Regions from separate parts of the Arthrobacter sp. WCS2018Hpa-7 genome, predicted to be linked through region 1. Evidence: predicted binding sites of a transcription regulator. Region 1 holds the regulator's gene; each other region holds the start of a gene.

Evidence for each region. The regulator LexA, encoded in region 1, represses DNA repair genes until DNA is damaged. The targets are predictions, from matches to a motif close to TCGAACANNTGTTCGA.
Region 2: RQH14_RS10650 (Y-family DNA polymerase) is a predicted target of LexA. The motif match lies at 2,160-2,175, and genes of this name have one in related genera.
Region 3: ruvA (Holliday junction branch migration protein RuvA) is a predicted target of LexA. The motif match lies at 2,220-2,235, and genes of this name have one in related genera.

Annotation. Positions count from the first base shown of each region.
Region 1 covers NZ_JAVTJB010000016.1:77,918-82,628, forward strand. The annotation lists gene RQH14_RS16565 (ATP-dependent DNA helicase) at 1-1,921, shown strand, start outside; gene lexA (transcriptional repressor LexA) at 1,918-2,661, opposite strand; gene RQH14_RS16575 (LysM peptidoglycan-binding domain-containing protein) at 3,007-3,366, shown strand; gene RQH14_RS16580 (histidinol-phosphate transaminase) at 3,444-4,562, shown strand; gene hisB (imidazoleglycerol-phosphate dehydratase HisB) at 4,609-4,711, shown strand, end outside.
Region 2 covers NZ_JAVTJB010000007.1:192,422-197,132, reverse strand. The annotation lists gene RQH14_RS10655 (uroporphyrinogen-III synthase) at 1-764, shown strand, start outside; gene RQH14_RS10650 (Y-family DNA polymerase) at 799-2,097, opposite strand; gene RQH14_RS10645 (hypothetical protein) at 2,517-2,948, opposite strand; gene RQH14_RS10640 (LexA family transcriptional regulator) at 2,930-3,361, opposite strand; gene RQH14_RS10635 (dihydrofolate reductase family protein) at 3,532-4,128, opposite strand; gene RQH14_RS10630 (hypothetical protein) at 4,109-4,294, opposite strand; gene RQH14_RS10625 (hypothetical protein) at 4,293-4,711, shown strand, end outside.
Region 3 covers NZ_JAVTJB010000006.1:126,769-131,479, forward strand. The annotation lists gene yajC (preprotein translocase subunit YajC) at 1-287, opposite strand, end outside; gene ruvB (Holliday junction branch migration DNA helicase RuvB) at 433-1,509, opposite strand; gene ruvA (Holliday junction branch migration protein RuvA) at 1,502-2,146, opposite strand; gene ruvC (crossover junction endodeoxyribonuclease RuvC) at 2,261-2,839, opposite strand; gene RQH14_RS09180 (YebC/PmpR family DNA-binding transcriptional regulator) at 2,905-3,660, opposite strand; gene pdxT (pyridoxal 5'-phosphate synthase glutaminase subunit PdxT) at 3,664-4,365, opposite strand; gene RQH14_RS09190 (MurT ligase domain-containing protein) at 4,468-4,711, shown strand, end outside.

The DNA.
Region 1 (4,711 bases):
CATCGAAACCGGGGAGCACCTGCTGGTCCAGGCGGGAACGGGAACGGGTAAGTCCTTGGCGTACCTTATTCCGTTGATCGCGCATTCGATGGACAGCGACAAACCGACTTTGGTGTCCACCGCCACCTTGGCACTCCAAACGCAGATTGTTGGCCGGGACCTTCCCCGGCTGTTGGAGACCATCAACCCTGCCCTTGAACGCCCCGTCAACGTGGCGCTCGTCAAGGGCAGGGCAAACTACGTCTGCCGGCAAAAGCTCGAAGGCGGGTTCCCCAGCGAGGAACCGTCCGAGGGACAGCTGTTCTCCTTGGGCGAGGACACCAGTGTCCCGCACTTTGCTGCGTCCATGGGGGGACCGCAGTCGCAGTTGGGCAAGGAAGTGGTCAGGCTTCGCGAGTGGGCGGACAAGACCGCCACCGGCGACCGTGACGAACTTATGCCCGGCGTCACGGATCGGGCTTGGCGACAGGTCTCCGTGACGTCCATGGAGTGTCTGGGCGCGCAGAAGTGTCCCCTCGCCGAGGAGTGCTTCAGCGAGTTGGCCCGGTCCCGCGCAGGCGAAGCCGACGTCGTGGTCACCAACCACGCCATGCTGGCCGTCAGCGCCTTTGAGGGGCTGGCTGTGCTGCCCGAATACGACGTCGTGGTAGTCGATGAGGCCCACGAGTTGCAGGACCGCGTGACGGGCGCTGTGTCAGGCCAGTTGTCCGTAGCGATGGTCCACGCGGCCGCGTCGAGCGCCCGCAAGCACACCGCCATCACGGTGGATGCCCTCAATGCTGCGGCCGACCGCTTGGATATGGCCATAGCGGGCGTGCCCAACGGTCTTCTGCCCAGCGGGCTCAATGACGAACAGCTCGATTGCCTGGACCAACTCCGGGAAGCCACACGCGCAGCACTGTCGGATTCGAAGACGGACTCTTCAAACGCGGTCGACGGCGGCAGGCAACTCGCGCGGTCACGGCTCATGCTCATTCTGGAGCTGTGCGAACGGATGCTCGCGGCCAAGGAGAACCGTGAAGTGGTGTGGTTTTCCCGCAACAGCACGTTCGATCCCCAGCAGGGATACTCGCAACCTGACGAGGCCGCTCCGGCCCTGATCAACATTGCGCCCCTGAGTGTGGCGGGACGCCTTCGTGAAGGTCTCTTCGCTGGTCATACAGTTGTGCTGACTTCCGCCACGCTGGCCATCGGCTCGGCTTTTGAACCGGCCGCAGGTGGCCTTGGGCTGATTGGCGACGGAGCACCAAGCTGGACAGGGATCGATGTCGGCTCGCCCTTTGATTACCCCAAACAGGGTGTGCTCTATGTGGCCAAGCACTTGCCCAAGCCTGGCCGTGGAACCTCGCCCGAGGCCCTGGATGAATTGGAAGACCTCATCCGCGCTTCCGGTGGGGGATCGCTGTGTCTTTTCTCGTCGAGGCGTGCGGCTGAGGAAGCCGCCGATGCCATGAGACTTCGCCTCGACGTCAGTATTCTCTGCCAGGGTGAATCCACCATGGCAGCCCTGGTGAAGCAGTTCGCCGACGAGCCCGATACCTGCCTCTTCGGCACGATGTCGCTGTGGCAGGGTGTGGATGTCCCCGGCGGTTCGTGCCGCCTTGTGGTCATCGACCGCATCCCGTTCCCGCGTCCGGATGATCCGTTGATGACTGCCCGCTCGCGTGCCGTGGCACAGTCCGGAGGCAACGGATTCATGGCTGTGTCAGCAACCCACGCTGCCATCCGTCTGGCCCAAGGGGCAGGCCGGCTCATCCGTTCCACGGGGGATAAAGGGGTTGTGGCGGTCCTTGACTCCAGGCTCTCAACAGAGCGCTACGGGGGCTTCCTCAGGGCAGCCCTGCCGCCGTTCTGGGCGACGACGGACCGAACCGTGGTGCGGGGCGTGCTGGAGCGCCTGGGCCCTGCCAAAGCCTCCTAGAGGGAGCGCAGGACCGAAACGACCTTGCCCATAATGGTGGCTTGGTCGCCGAGGATGGGTTCGTACTGGGTGTTCTGCGGAAGAAGCCATGTGTGGCCGTCGCGCTGGCGGAAGGTCTTCACCGTTGCTTCGTCGTCCAGCAGTGCGGCAACGATGTCTCCATTGACGGCGTCGTTCTGCCTGCGGACAACTACCCAGTCGCCATCGCAGATCGCGGCGTCGATCATCGAGTCGCCGGCTACCTTGAGCATGAACAGTTCGCCGTGTCCCACGAGTTGCCGGGGCAGGGGGATGACGTCCTCCACTGTCTGGTCAGCAAGGATGGGACTGCCGGCAGCGATCCGACCGACCAACGGGACCATGGCGGTGTCGCTGGCGCTGGCAAGCTCGGTCACGGCAAAGCCACCCGTGCTGCGGAGATTGGTGGGCGCTTCCACTCCCGGAATGGGGCCGCCATCGAGGGTCAATGGCATGAGGACTTCCATGGCCCGGGGGCGCTTTGGATCGCGGCGGAGGTAACCGAGCTTTTCGAGCTGGGAGAGCTGGTGCGTAACGCTCGACAGGCTGGCCAGGCCCACGGTGTCACCAATTTCACGCATGCTGGGCGGATACCCGTTGTCATTGACTGACCGCTGGATGGTCTCCAGGATCTTCTTCTGCCGGACGGTCAGGCTCTTGGGACTCTTTTGAGGCTGCTGGCTCCGCGGGGGTGCCCCGCCGCCGGTGGCTTTCGCTGCCATGTTCGCCAATGCCTTTCCATTCCGCCCGGAGTGTGCCCGGGGTCGTCGGGTCTGCAAAAAATGTCAGACCCTCCTGTTCCACTGAAACAGTGCTGTTTCTTCACTCAAACGTAGGGCAGCCACAGGCGTTTATCAAACATTTGTTCTAGCGAGTCTCGACACCGTTCGTTGATAAGTGCTAAAAATGTCTTAGCAAGGTTCGAATATGTGTTCTATAAACCTGGCGCTGACACCGGATGTTCGAACGAAGTGTTCGAACATCCGGGGTTGGACAGGGGAACGCACAGAATTGGCAGCCATGTACCGGGATCCGGCGCACGGCAATAGCTCAGAAGGGCTCAGCTCATGTCCGCCATCACTACGTTCGCTGATTTCCGCACCACCCAGGCGCCTGCGCGTCTCCGCCTGACCCGACGGGGACGGATGGTCTTCTTTGGCATCCCGGCCATGCTGCTGGTGGCTGCGCTGCTGAGCCTGGCTGGTTTTATCACGTCACCGGCCAAGGCCTCGGACTCCCAAACGCAACTCCAGCCGCCCGTCGCCGTCTCTGTCACGGTCCAGCCGGGACAGTCCCTGTGGGGCATTGCCGGAGCCGCTGCTCCCGAGCGGGATCCCCGCGATGTCATTACGGAGATCATTCAGCTCAACGACCTCCGTGGCGGCCGTATCCAGCCCGGCCAGCAGCTGTTCGTGCCCGCAAACTAGTGTGTTCCGTCCCCTGTGGGGCGGCCGCCCGGCGTCACAGTTAGTTCGGCAGTCCCGGCAGCCCTTAAACTGTGGTGGTGAGTGACCAGCTTGAGCGACTTGACCGACTACCCCTCCGGACCAACCTGCGTGGACTGAGCCCGTACGGCGCACCGCAGCTTGATGTCCCCATTTTGCTCAATGTCAACGAAAACACCCATGGCGTCCCTGCCGATGTGCAGGCGGCCATCACCGAGGCCGTGGCCGCTGCGGCCACGGGACTGAACCGTTATCCGGACCGGGAGTTCACCGAACTTCGTGAAGCCCTGGCCGAGTACCTTGGCCACAATCTCGCTCCGGACAACATCTGGGCAGCCAATGGCTCCAATGAGGTTCTGCAGCAGATCCTCCAAGCATTTGGCGGGCCCGGCCGGAAGGCGCTGGGATTCCCGCCCACGTACTCCATGTACCCCTTGCTGGCCAGTGGCACGGATACCGAGTACGTCCGCGGGGTCAGGGCTGAGGACTACGGCTTGGACGCTGCCTCCGCTGCTGCGCAGGTCCGCGAAACCGGTGCCAACATCGTGTTCCTGTGTTCGCCCAACAATCCCACGGGTACAGGCCTGGGGCTGGATGTCGTAGAGGCCGTTTATGAGGCCGGAGAAGCCAGCCAGGCAATAGTGATCGTGGACGAGGCCTACCACGAGTTCGCGCACGACAATACCCCCAGCGCCCTGACCCTGTTGCCCGGTCGCGAGCGTCTGATCGTTTCCCGCACCATGAGCAAGGCCTTTGCCCTTGCCGGTGCCCGGCTGGGCTACATGGCTGCAGCTCCCGAGGTCACGGATGCCATTCGGCTGGTCCGCCTTCCGTACCACCTGTCGGCTGTTACCCAGGCAACCGCCCTGGCTGCGCTCAGCCACCGGGAAGCCCTCATGGCCGACGTCGAGGACATCAAGGTCCAGCGCGACCGCATCGTGACCGAGCTTCTGCGCATGGGCCTCAAACCTGCGGAGTCGGACTCCAACTATGTTTTCTTCGGCGGACTCGAAGATCCCCACGCGATCTGGCAGGGCCTGCTCGACGCCGGCGTGCTGATCCGCGACGTCGGTATTCCCGGCCACCTCCGGGTCACGGCGGGAACCGAACCGGAAACCACGGCCTTCCTCGCGGCGCTGGAAGCGCTGCTGGACGGCCGGGCGTCACAGCCCGCCTAAACTTGTCCATAGACCCAACCCACTCTTCGTGTATAAGGACGTCCCAATGAGCGAAACCGGCGCCACGCCGTCCGCTGCCCGCACCGCGCGCATGGAGCGCACCACCAGTGAATCTTCCGTCCTGGTGGAGATCAACCTGGACGGATCAG
Region 2 (4,711 bases), on a different contig from region 1:
CCGGTCTTGCGGACGTCGGAATCAGCAGTGACGAAACCACCGCCACGCTGGTGGACATGCTGCTGACCGAAGGTGTGCGCGGCAAAACCGTGGCCGTGCAGCTGCACGGATACACCGATGTCCGCCAGCTGGAACGGCTCCGCATGTCCGGCGCCACGGTCCTGACGGTGACCCCGTACCGCTGGGTGAAGCCCGACGGCGAAGACAAGCTGCCGCGCCTGATCGAGGCAGTGGTGGGCGGCAACCTGGACGTACTGACGTTCACCAGCGCGCCAGCCGTGGACGCCATGTGGAGCACAGCCCACGAAATGGGCCTCTACCGGCAGCTCATCGAAGCCCTTAAGGGGCCCGTCACTGTTGCCGCTGTTGGGCCGGTCACCGCACAACCACTGGTCGACGCCGGGCTGACGCCACTGATCCCGGACCGTTACCGCATGGGCGCACTGATCCGGTTGGTAACCGAACACTTGTCCCTCAACCATGTACGCCGGTTGGAGACCAAGAGCGCCACGATCGAACTGCGCGGGCGCTGCCTGCGGATCAACGGTGAGGTGGTGGACCTGGCACCGGCTCCCCTGCTGCTCCTGCGGGCGCTGCTCGGCGCGGGCGGAGCAGTACTGTCCCGGGAAGCGCTCTCGGACCTGTTGGACCTGCGCGGCTCTGTGCATGCCCTGGACATGACGGTCAGCCGCCTGCGTTCCTCGCTGCCGGATGGCAAGCTCGTTGAGACCGTAGTGAAGCGCGGTTACCGGCTGCGGGCGTAGGCTCCCTGCCTCCACGAGGTGGTTTCCTCCTTCGTCAGGCCGCCTTCACCAAGGGCAGTTCATCCCAGTTGGTGGTGTACCGGGGGCTGAGCATGTCCCGTTTCATGGACCAGTCCGGACCTCCCTTGATTCCCGCGTGCCCCAAACCGATGGAGCCGCGGCCGTACCGCTTGCTGACTTGCTCCAGCAGCGGGCCGATGCCACGCTCTTCGTGCCGGTTCTCGAAGATCTCCAAGGGCTTCTGGTTGCCGCTGGGGCGGAGGTCGGTCACCATGATGCCGGCCTTGGCGTATCTCACGCCTTCCTGGATCCTTGGAACCAACGCGTGCGCTGCCTTGGTCAGCAGGACGGGATCCGAGGTGGGCATCGGGAGTTTGACGTTAACGGTGGGAAACGACTTGTCATTGGGGTTGTAGACCGATGTGGCAGCAAAGGCTGTCAGCAACTTTGCTTGGAGGTCGTGTTTGGCCAGCCTGGCACTTGCCATCTGGCCATAGACGCTGAGCACCTGCCGCAGCTGCGCCGCCGTCGTAATCGGTGTGGAAAAGGAGCGGGAGAAGATCAACTGGTCCCTCCCGATCCTTTCCTCCTCCATCGGGATGCACGGGGTGCCCTGGAGTTCCAGCACCGTGCGCATCATGACAATGGAGAACTTGTCCCGCAAAGCCACGGGGTCAGCCCGGACCAGATCCAGGATGGAGAAGATCCCCATGGCATTCAGACGTTTGGTCAGCCTGGTGGCAACACCCCAGATCTCAATCACGGAGAGCCGCGCCATCAGCGCTTCGCGGTGGGCTTCAGGGATCGAGTCCCAGCGGCACACTCCGTGGAAGCCCGGATTGTGTTTGGCCCACTTGTTGGCCAACTTGGCGAGGGTCTTGGTTCTGGCGATGCCCACACAGACCGGAACCCCCACATGCCGTTGGCACGCAGCTTTGATGGTGCGTCCCAGTTCCAGCAGGTCTTCCGGCTGACCTTTCACCCCCAGAAACGCCTCATCAATGGAGTAGACTTCCTGCCACGCCGAGTAGCGGGCCAGAAGTTCCATGACGCGGGAACTGATGTCCCCATAGAGTTCGTAGTTGCTGGACAGGGCAATGAGTCCCCATTCCTTGGCCCGTGGAGCCAGTTTGAACCATGGCTCCCCCAGCCCGATCCCCAGCTTCTTGGCTTCCGGAGACCTGGTCACTGCGCAGCCGTCGTTGTTGGACAACACAATGAGCGGCTTGCCCTCCAGTGCGGGGTTGAACGCACGCTCCGCCGACGCATAGAAGCAGTTGATATCCACGTGGGCGATCTCCTGCATCTGATGCATGAGTGCTGGTTTGGACATCGGTCTCCTCCGTTCGGCCCTAGCACGCGCGCCGCCGTTCCTCAGCAGCACACGCCGCGTATTCGAACATATCTTCGAATACCTTCACTGTACCGCCACGCACCGACAAGAAGACCTCGTCTCGATATGCATCTGACCCGGTAGTCCAGCAGAGGCCTCAACCCTTGACCGTAATTCGTTTTGAGGAGGACCACCTGGCCCCCATCGCACTAGCAAACGTGACGACCTCGGATTTGGCGGCACTTATCGCGAGATCCTTGACGCGGGCTTTGATCTTCTCATCGTCAATTACCCCGGATCTGCAGGTTCCGGCGTCGCATTTCAGGAACTTGCCGTAGCGGTTCCGGGCAATTATTATCCTCGAGTGTCGACTGACGCACAAAGACGCTGGGCTGCAATGGTCGACGCCCTGACGCCCCTCACGCAGAACCGCGCCCATCTCGAGTGCCATGCTCGAAAGAGCGCTCCAAAGCCGCGGTGAGAACAGCGGGCGCCAGCCGGTCCACAAGGTCTACCGGCCGGCCCTCGCGCAGCGCCGGGCATCCGGTGACCATCCAAGCGGCAAAGTAATTATGCGGAATACCCAGGGCCATGGCCCGGACAAACAGCCCCAACACCACGGGGTGCAAGGACAGGTCTTCCCGGAACTGGAAGCCTGGACAGTAAGTGCCGTCCGCTGAAAACACCCGCACCAGTTGTTGCATCACAGGTTCCGGATCCTCATGTATCTGCGCAAGCCGGCTCCGGACCTTTTCCAGGCTTGGCAGACCGAACTCAGCGCCCATCCGTTCCCACAGCTCGCTGGGAATGGGCCCTTGCGAACGGGCCGGACTCAGATGTGGTGCAGGCACGTGGTGGCAACTCCCCAGATGGTCAGTTCGGAAAGTGCCGGCACGCGGATGTCCGGATACTTGGGATTGTCTGCTTGGAGGATCACACCCGAAGGCGTGACGCGGAGCCTTTTGATGGTCAGTTCACCATCGAGGACAGCCACGACGACGGACCCATCCTTGGGCTCCAGGGCACGGTTGACGATCAGCTCATCACCATCACTGATCCCGGCACCTTCCATGGATTGCCCCGTCACCCTGACCACAAAAGTGCTGGTGACGTCCTTGATAAGGTGCTCGTTGAGATCGATCCGGCCATCAAAATAGTCCTGCGCCGGCGACGGATACCCGGCCGCCACCGGGAGAGGTGCCAGCAAAACCGACATCAGGGAAAAGCCCGCATCTATCACGCGGGGGCCGACTATCACGCCCACAACACACCTTTATTCGAATATATGTTCGATACTCGAGTGTACAGCGGATGACGGACATTGTGGTCACTCCCCCCGTTCCAAAGGGTGCTGTCACGGTACCCACAGAGTGCCGTAAGACGCGTAGGGTCACCCGCCAGCCGTAATAATGGCGGGATGGCGCCAAAGCTGGATCAGCGCTGCACCCGGTACCGCACGTGGGTGACGAGTCCGGTCCCGCGCGCTTCGATCGGTTCAAGCGTCACGTCCCCCACGCCGTCGAGCAGCCGTTCGCCACCACCCAGGATCACGGGAGAGATGTGAAGCCGCAGCTCGTCCATGAGGCTGGCGGAGAGATATTGCCGGGCGGTTTGTGCTCCCCCCGCAATAGCCACGTCCCTGTCCCCGGCGGCTTCCCTGGCCTGGGCAAAGGCCGCTTCGATGCCGTCAGTGACGAAATGGAAAGTGGTGCCACCTTCCATCGCCAGCGGCTCGCGCTGGTGATGGGTCAGGACGAAAACAGGTGCATGATACGGCGGCTCCTCACCCCACCAGCCGCGCCATTCCTGGTCCCAAGGACCCGGTCCAGGCCCGGCGAACATGTTCCGGCCCATAATGTAGGCACCAGCTTCGAGGATGCCCGCGATCTCAGCGGCGCTGGCTTCCCTCTGCTCGAACTGCCAGCGGTGCAGGCTCTCGCCTCGCTCCCCCAACGGTTCGTCCAGGGACTGGTTGGGTCCGGCAACATATCCGTCAACGGAAACAGTCAGATCACAGGTGACTCGGCTCATGCGCCCATCCTGCCACCGCCCACCCCAGGCGCATAGGCCCGATCCCGGCCATCACAGCACTGCCCGCATGGCCTGCGGCGGTCTCCGCGGAGGTCTGTACGGCGGAACGGAGCAGCCCTACGCTGAACCTGTTCACCAGCGCGAAGACGCGAAAAGAGGCAGCCATGGCACGGGATCCAAAACCCACGTTGGAGCAACTGAATATCCTGGTCGGCGAGTGGGAAACGTCGGTCCCTGGCAAGGAGGTCTCCGGCCGGACAACTTTCGAATGGCTGGAAGGTGGAGGCTTCCTCATCCAACGATCCACAGTCCAGCGGCCGGAGTATCCCAATGCGGTCAGCGTCATTGGTGCCACAGGCTCGGACGGAGCCTTCCAGCAGCACTATTTCGATTCCCGGGGTGTCGCCCGGATCTACGATATGACGCTCAAGGACAAGGTATGGGTTCTCTTCCGGGACGGCCCGGACTGGCCCCAGCGCTTCGTTGGCCACTTCACCGAGGACAGCAACACCATCACCGCCCGCCTGGAACGCGGTACCTACCCAGGCGGGCCGCTGGAGCACGACTTCGACATGATCTACAC
Region 3 (4,711 bases), on a different contig from region 1:
GAAGCGTCGTCCGGCACAACCGGGGCTTCCTCGGCGGGCGCCTCGACGACCTTGGTGACGGCCTGGCGGTGAACCGTGGCCTGGTTACCCGGGGAAAGTTCGATGACGACCTTGTTCTCGGCTTCGTCGATGGAGACGATGCGGCCAAAGAGACCGAAGCTGGTCATGACGTCGACGCCCGGAGCAAACTTGGACTGCATCTCAGCCTGCTGCTGCTGGGTCTTCTTGTTGCGGCGGAACATCATGAAGACAAAGAGTCCAAGCATGACGAACAGCAATATGGTCATTGGATCCACAGGGAAGTTCCGTTCTGTACTTACGTTTTGGTCCACGGCAACGTCCCTGGCAGATCCGCGAGGCGGTTGCATGGATCAAGGACTCGAACGTGCCGAGCGTCATACCAGTCTAGAGGGAAAAGCTGAACAGGGCGTGTTAACCGATGGTATCTACGCTTTCGGCGTGGTTTTCGTCCTCGCCGAACAGTGCCAGGGCTTCCTGGCCGAAGACTCCGGCCGGAACGGCGTAACCTAGGTGCGTCCACGCAGACGCCATGGCAATACGGCCCCGCGGCGTGCGTCCCAACAGTCCTTCACGCACCAGGAACGGCTCGGCCACGGTCTCCACCGTTTCCGGTTCCTCTCCCACCGCGATCGCCAGGGTGGACAATCCCACAGGACCGCCATTGAACTTGGTGATGAGCGCTTCCAGCACGGAACGGTCCAGCCGGTCCAGCCCCCGCGCATCCACTTCATACATGTCCAAAGCAGCCGAAGCTGACCGGGCGTCAATCTGGTCAATGCCATGGACCAGGGCCCAGTCACGGACACGGCGAAGGAGGCGGTTTGCAATGCGTGGCGTACCACGCGACCTGCCCGCGATCTCGGTGAACCCGGCCGAGTTCACCTTCAGGTCCAGCAGGCCGGCAGATCGTCGGAGGACAAGCTCCAGTTCGCCAACCGAGTAGAACTCGAGGTGGCCTGTGAAGCCGAAGCGGTCACGCAACGGACCCGGCAGGAGGCCGGCACGGGTAGTGGCTCCAACCAGGGTGAACGGCGGCAGCTCCAAGGGTATGGCCGTAGCGCCGGCTCCCTTGCCCACCACAATGTCCACCCGGAAGTCCTCCATGGCCATGTAGAGCATTTCCTCTGCAGGCCGGGACATCCTGTGGATTTCGTCCAGGAACAGGACCTCCCCTTCGGACAAGGAGGAGAGGATGGCGGCGAGGTCTCCGGCGTGCTGGATGGCAGGACCACTGCTGATACGCAATGGAGCGTTCATTTCTGCCGCGATGATCATGGCCAGAGTTGTCTTGCCCAAGCCGGGAGGGCCGGACATCAAAACGTGGTCGGCACTGCGGCCGCGCATCTTTGACGCCTCGAGGACCAGTGCCAGTTGCTTACGGACACGGTGCTGACCGACGAAATCATGCAGGTTCTTGGGACGGAGTGCAGCCTCAATGACCCGCTCTTCCGGTTCCTCTCCCCCGTTGACGAGTGACTGCTCAGCCACGGCTGCCTACACGATTGCCTGCACGTGCCCCGTCCTGGCCCAGCCACCGCAGGGTGGCGCGGAGAATTTGGGCCACGTTCGCTGCATCCACGAGTTCCGGGGAGTCGGCCATTGCTTTGTCGATGCTGCCGTTTGCGTCCTTCTCGGACCATCCCAGGCTGGTCATGGCTGCGACTACCTGCGGCTTCCATTCGGCGTTGGGGGCCACTGCGGGAGCAGTACCGGTACCAGTCCCGTGGGGAACCAACTTTCCGGCCAGTTCAAGGACAATCCGGCCGGCTACCTTGGGACCGATTCCCGGCACCTTGGTGAACGTCTTGCTGTCACCGGTGTGCGCAGCCACCCGGATGGCCTCCGGTTCGTGCACGGCGAGGACGGCCAACGCCAAACGCGGCCCTACCCCGCTGACACTGAGCAGGACGTCGAATACTTCACGTTCGTCGTCGTCGGCGAATCCGAAGAGCGTGAGCGAATCTTCGCGGACGATCATGGACGTGAAGAGCTTGGCTTCAGTCCCTGTTTTGAGGTGGCTCAAGGTCTGCGGCGTGGCGAAGACACTCATGCCCGCACCGTTGAGGTCGATTACAGCGGTGGACAAACCAACGTGGGCTACGGTTCCACGGAGAAAACTGATCAAGACCCGGCTCCTGAAATACTGCCTGCTCCGTCACCGTCATACTGCTCTCAGTATTGCGGCAGAAGCGGACTATCCGAACATATCTACGAATACCCTAGCAAGGGGAGCTGGCAATCACCGTTTGCGGCGCGCTTTTGCTTCCGCGTCAGCCCACGCTTTCTGGGCGGGCGTGAGACCAGCCTTACCGTTCGCGCCGCTGGCTGAGCCCATTCCACTGCCTGCGCGCCACGCGTGCGTCAGGGCAAGCGCAAGGGCGTCCGCGGCATCAGCGGGCTTCGGCGGAGCATCCAGGCGCAAAATCTTGGTCACCAGCTTGGTCACCGCATCCTTGTTGGCAGTGCCGCTGCCGGTAACTGCCGCCTTGACCTCCGAAGGTGTGTGCAACGCGACGGGGATCCCGCGACGTGCGGCCGCCACGATAACCACGCCCGAAGCCTGTGCCACACCCATCACCGTGCTGACGTTCATCTGCGAAAAAACACGTTCGACGGCTACGACGTCGGGCTTGTGAAGGTCCAGCCATTCATCAATGGCTTGGGCTATGACAAGAAGACGCTTATCCAGCGTCAGCTCAGCAGAAGTGCCCACCACGCCGACGGCCACCATGGTGGCCCTGCGGCTCCGCTCTATGTCCACAACGCCTATGCCGCAACGGGTGAGGCCCGGATCGACTCCCAATACGCGAAGAGTCAAGTCCGGGCCTTCCTGGTGGCTGTAAACCTGCTGAGTGACAAAAAGTAAGTGCTGCGCCGGGCCGACTACTCGGCGTCGAGGGCTGCCTGCACTTCCTCGCTGAGGTCCGCGTTGCTGTAAACGTTCTGGACATCGTCCAGATCTTCCAGGGCATCGACAAGCTTCATGAACTTCTTGGCACCATCGACATCGAGCTCCACCTGCATGGATGGAACAAATTCGGCTTCATCGGTTTCGTAGTCGATGCCGGCTTCCTTGAGGGCGTCGCGGATGGCTTGGAGGTCAGAGGGCTCGGAATGGATTTCCCAGTTCTCGCCGCTGTCCTTCACTTCTTCGGCTCCGGCTTCCAGGACAGCCATCAGGATGTCGTCTTCGCTGAGGCCGTTTTTCGGCAGGACCACAACACCCTTCCGGGCGAAGAGGTAACTGACCGATCCGGGGTCGGCAATGGTGCCGCCGTTGCGCGAAATGGCGAGGCGGACTTCCGAAGCTGCCCGGTTCTTGTTGTCTGTCAGACATTCGATCAGCAGTGCCGAACCCTGCGGGCCGCGGGCCTCGTACATGATTTCGGTGTAGTCGACTACCTCGCCGGTGAGGCCCGCGCCACGCTTGATAGCGCGATCGATGTTGTCATTGGGTACCGAAGTCTTCTTGGCCTTGGTGACGGCGAGTTCCAGGCCGGGGTTGCCGGCGAGGTCCGGGCCGCCCATGCGGGCAGCAACTTCGATGTTCTTGATCAGTTTCGCGAACGACTTTGCACGCCGGCCGTCAATGATGGCTTTTTTGTGCTTGGTGGTCGCCCATTTGGAGTGGCCTGACATGCTTTACGCTTCTCCTCTGATCATTCGAATAAAGAGTTCATGCACGCGCTTCTCCCCAGTCACTTCCGGGTGGAAGGAGGTGGCCAGCAGGTGGCCGGAGCGCACTGCAACAATTCTAGCCACTCCGTGCAAAGCAGCCGTGTGGCTGGCGTGGTCCGGATCAACCTGCGCCAGGATTTCAACGTCCGCACCCACACGCTCCACCCAGGGACCACGAATGAAGACGGCGTGGACGGGATCCACGCCGGACTCCCCGGCGCTGAAGTCCAGGCCCTTGAAATCGAGATCCGTTTCGAAGGATTCACGCTGGCGCCCAAAGGCGTTCCGGCGCACAGTGATGTCCAGGCCGCCGAAAGTCTGCTGGGGATTTCCGTTGAGATCCTTGGCGGGATCGGCGATCTCATCGGCCAGGAGGATCATTCCGGCGCAGGAGCCGTAGACGGGAAGGCCGTCTGCAATGCGCTTTTGGATCGGATCACGCAGTTCGAAGATCCGCGACAATTTGTCGATGCTGGTGGATTCGCCGCCGGGGATGATCAGGCCGTCAACATCGTCCAGCTCGGACGGCCGGCGGATACCCACGCCGGTGGCTCCAGCGGCCTCCACAGCGTGGATATGCTCGCGGAAGTCGCCCTGAAGTGCCAGAACGCCGATCCTGAGTCCTGAACCCACGCGCGATGAAGCGTCGGAAAGGGGGTTGGTCATTGATCCATCATAGTGCGCTGCGCCTGCCGCGACGTCTTCTGCGGCCACCGGCGACTCCGCCCAGTCCGGGTTCCATGCCCTGACTGGGATATATTACAGAGCATGCTTTCCTTCAGCGTCCCCCTCGGCAAGCTGGTCCGCACACTGTCCCGGCTTCGGGGCGGAGGATCAGCTTTTCCCGGCCTGGTGGTTGAGAAAATCGATCCCGGCTTCATGCAGCGAACGCTGGCCTCACTCCCCCACGGCGTGGCCGTGGTCAGTGGCACCAACGGCAAGACCACCACCACAAAGATGGTGGTGGAGCTCCTCGAAAGCCAAGGCCTGAAAGTCTTCACCAACCGCTCTG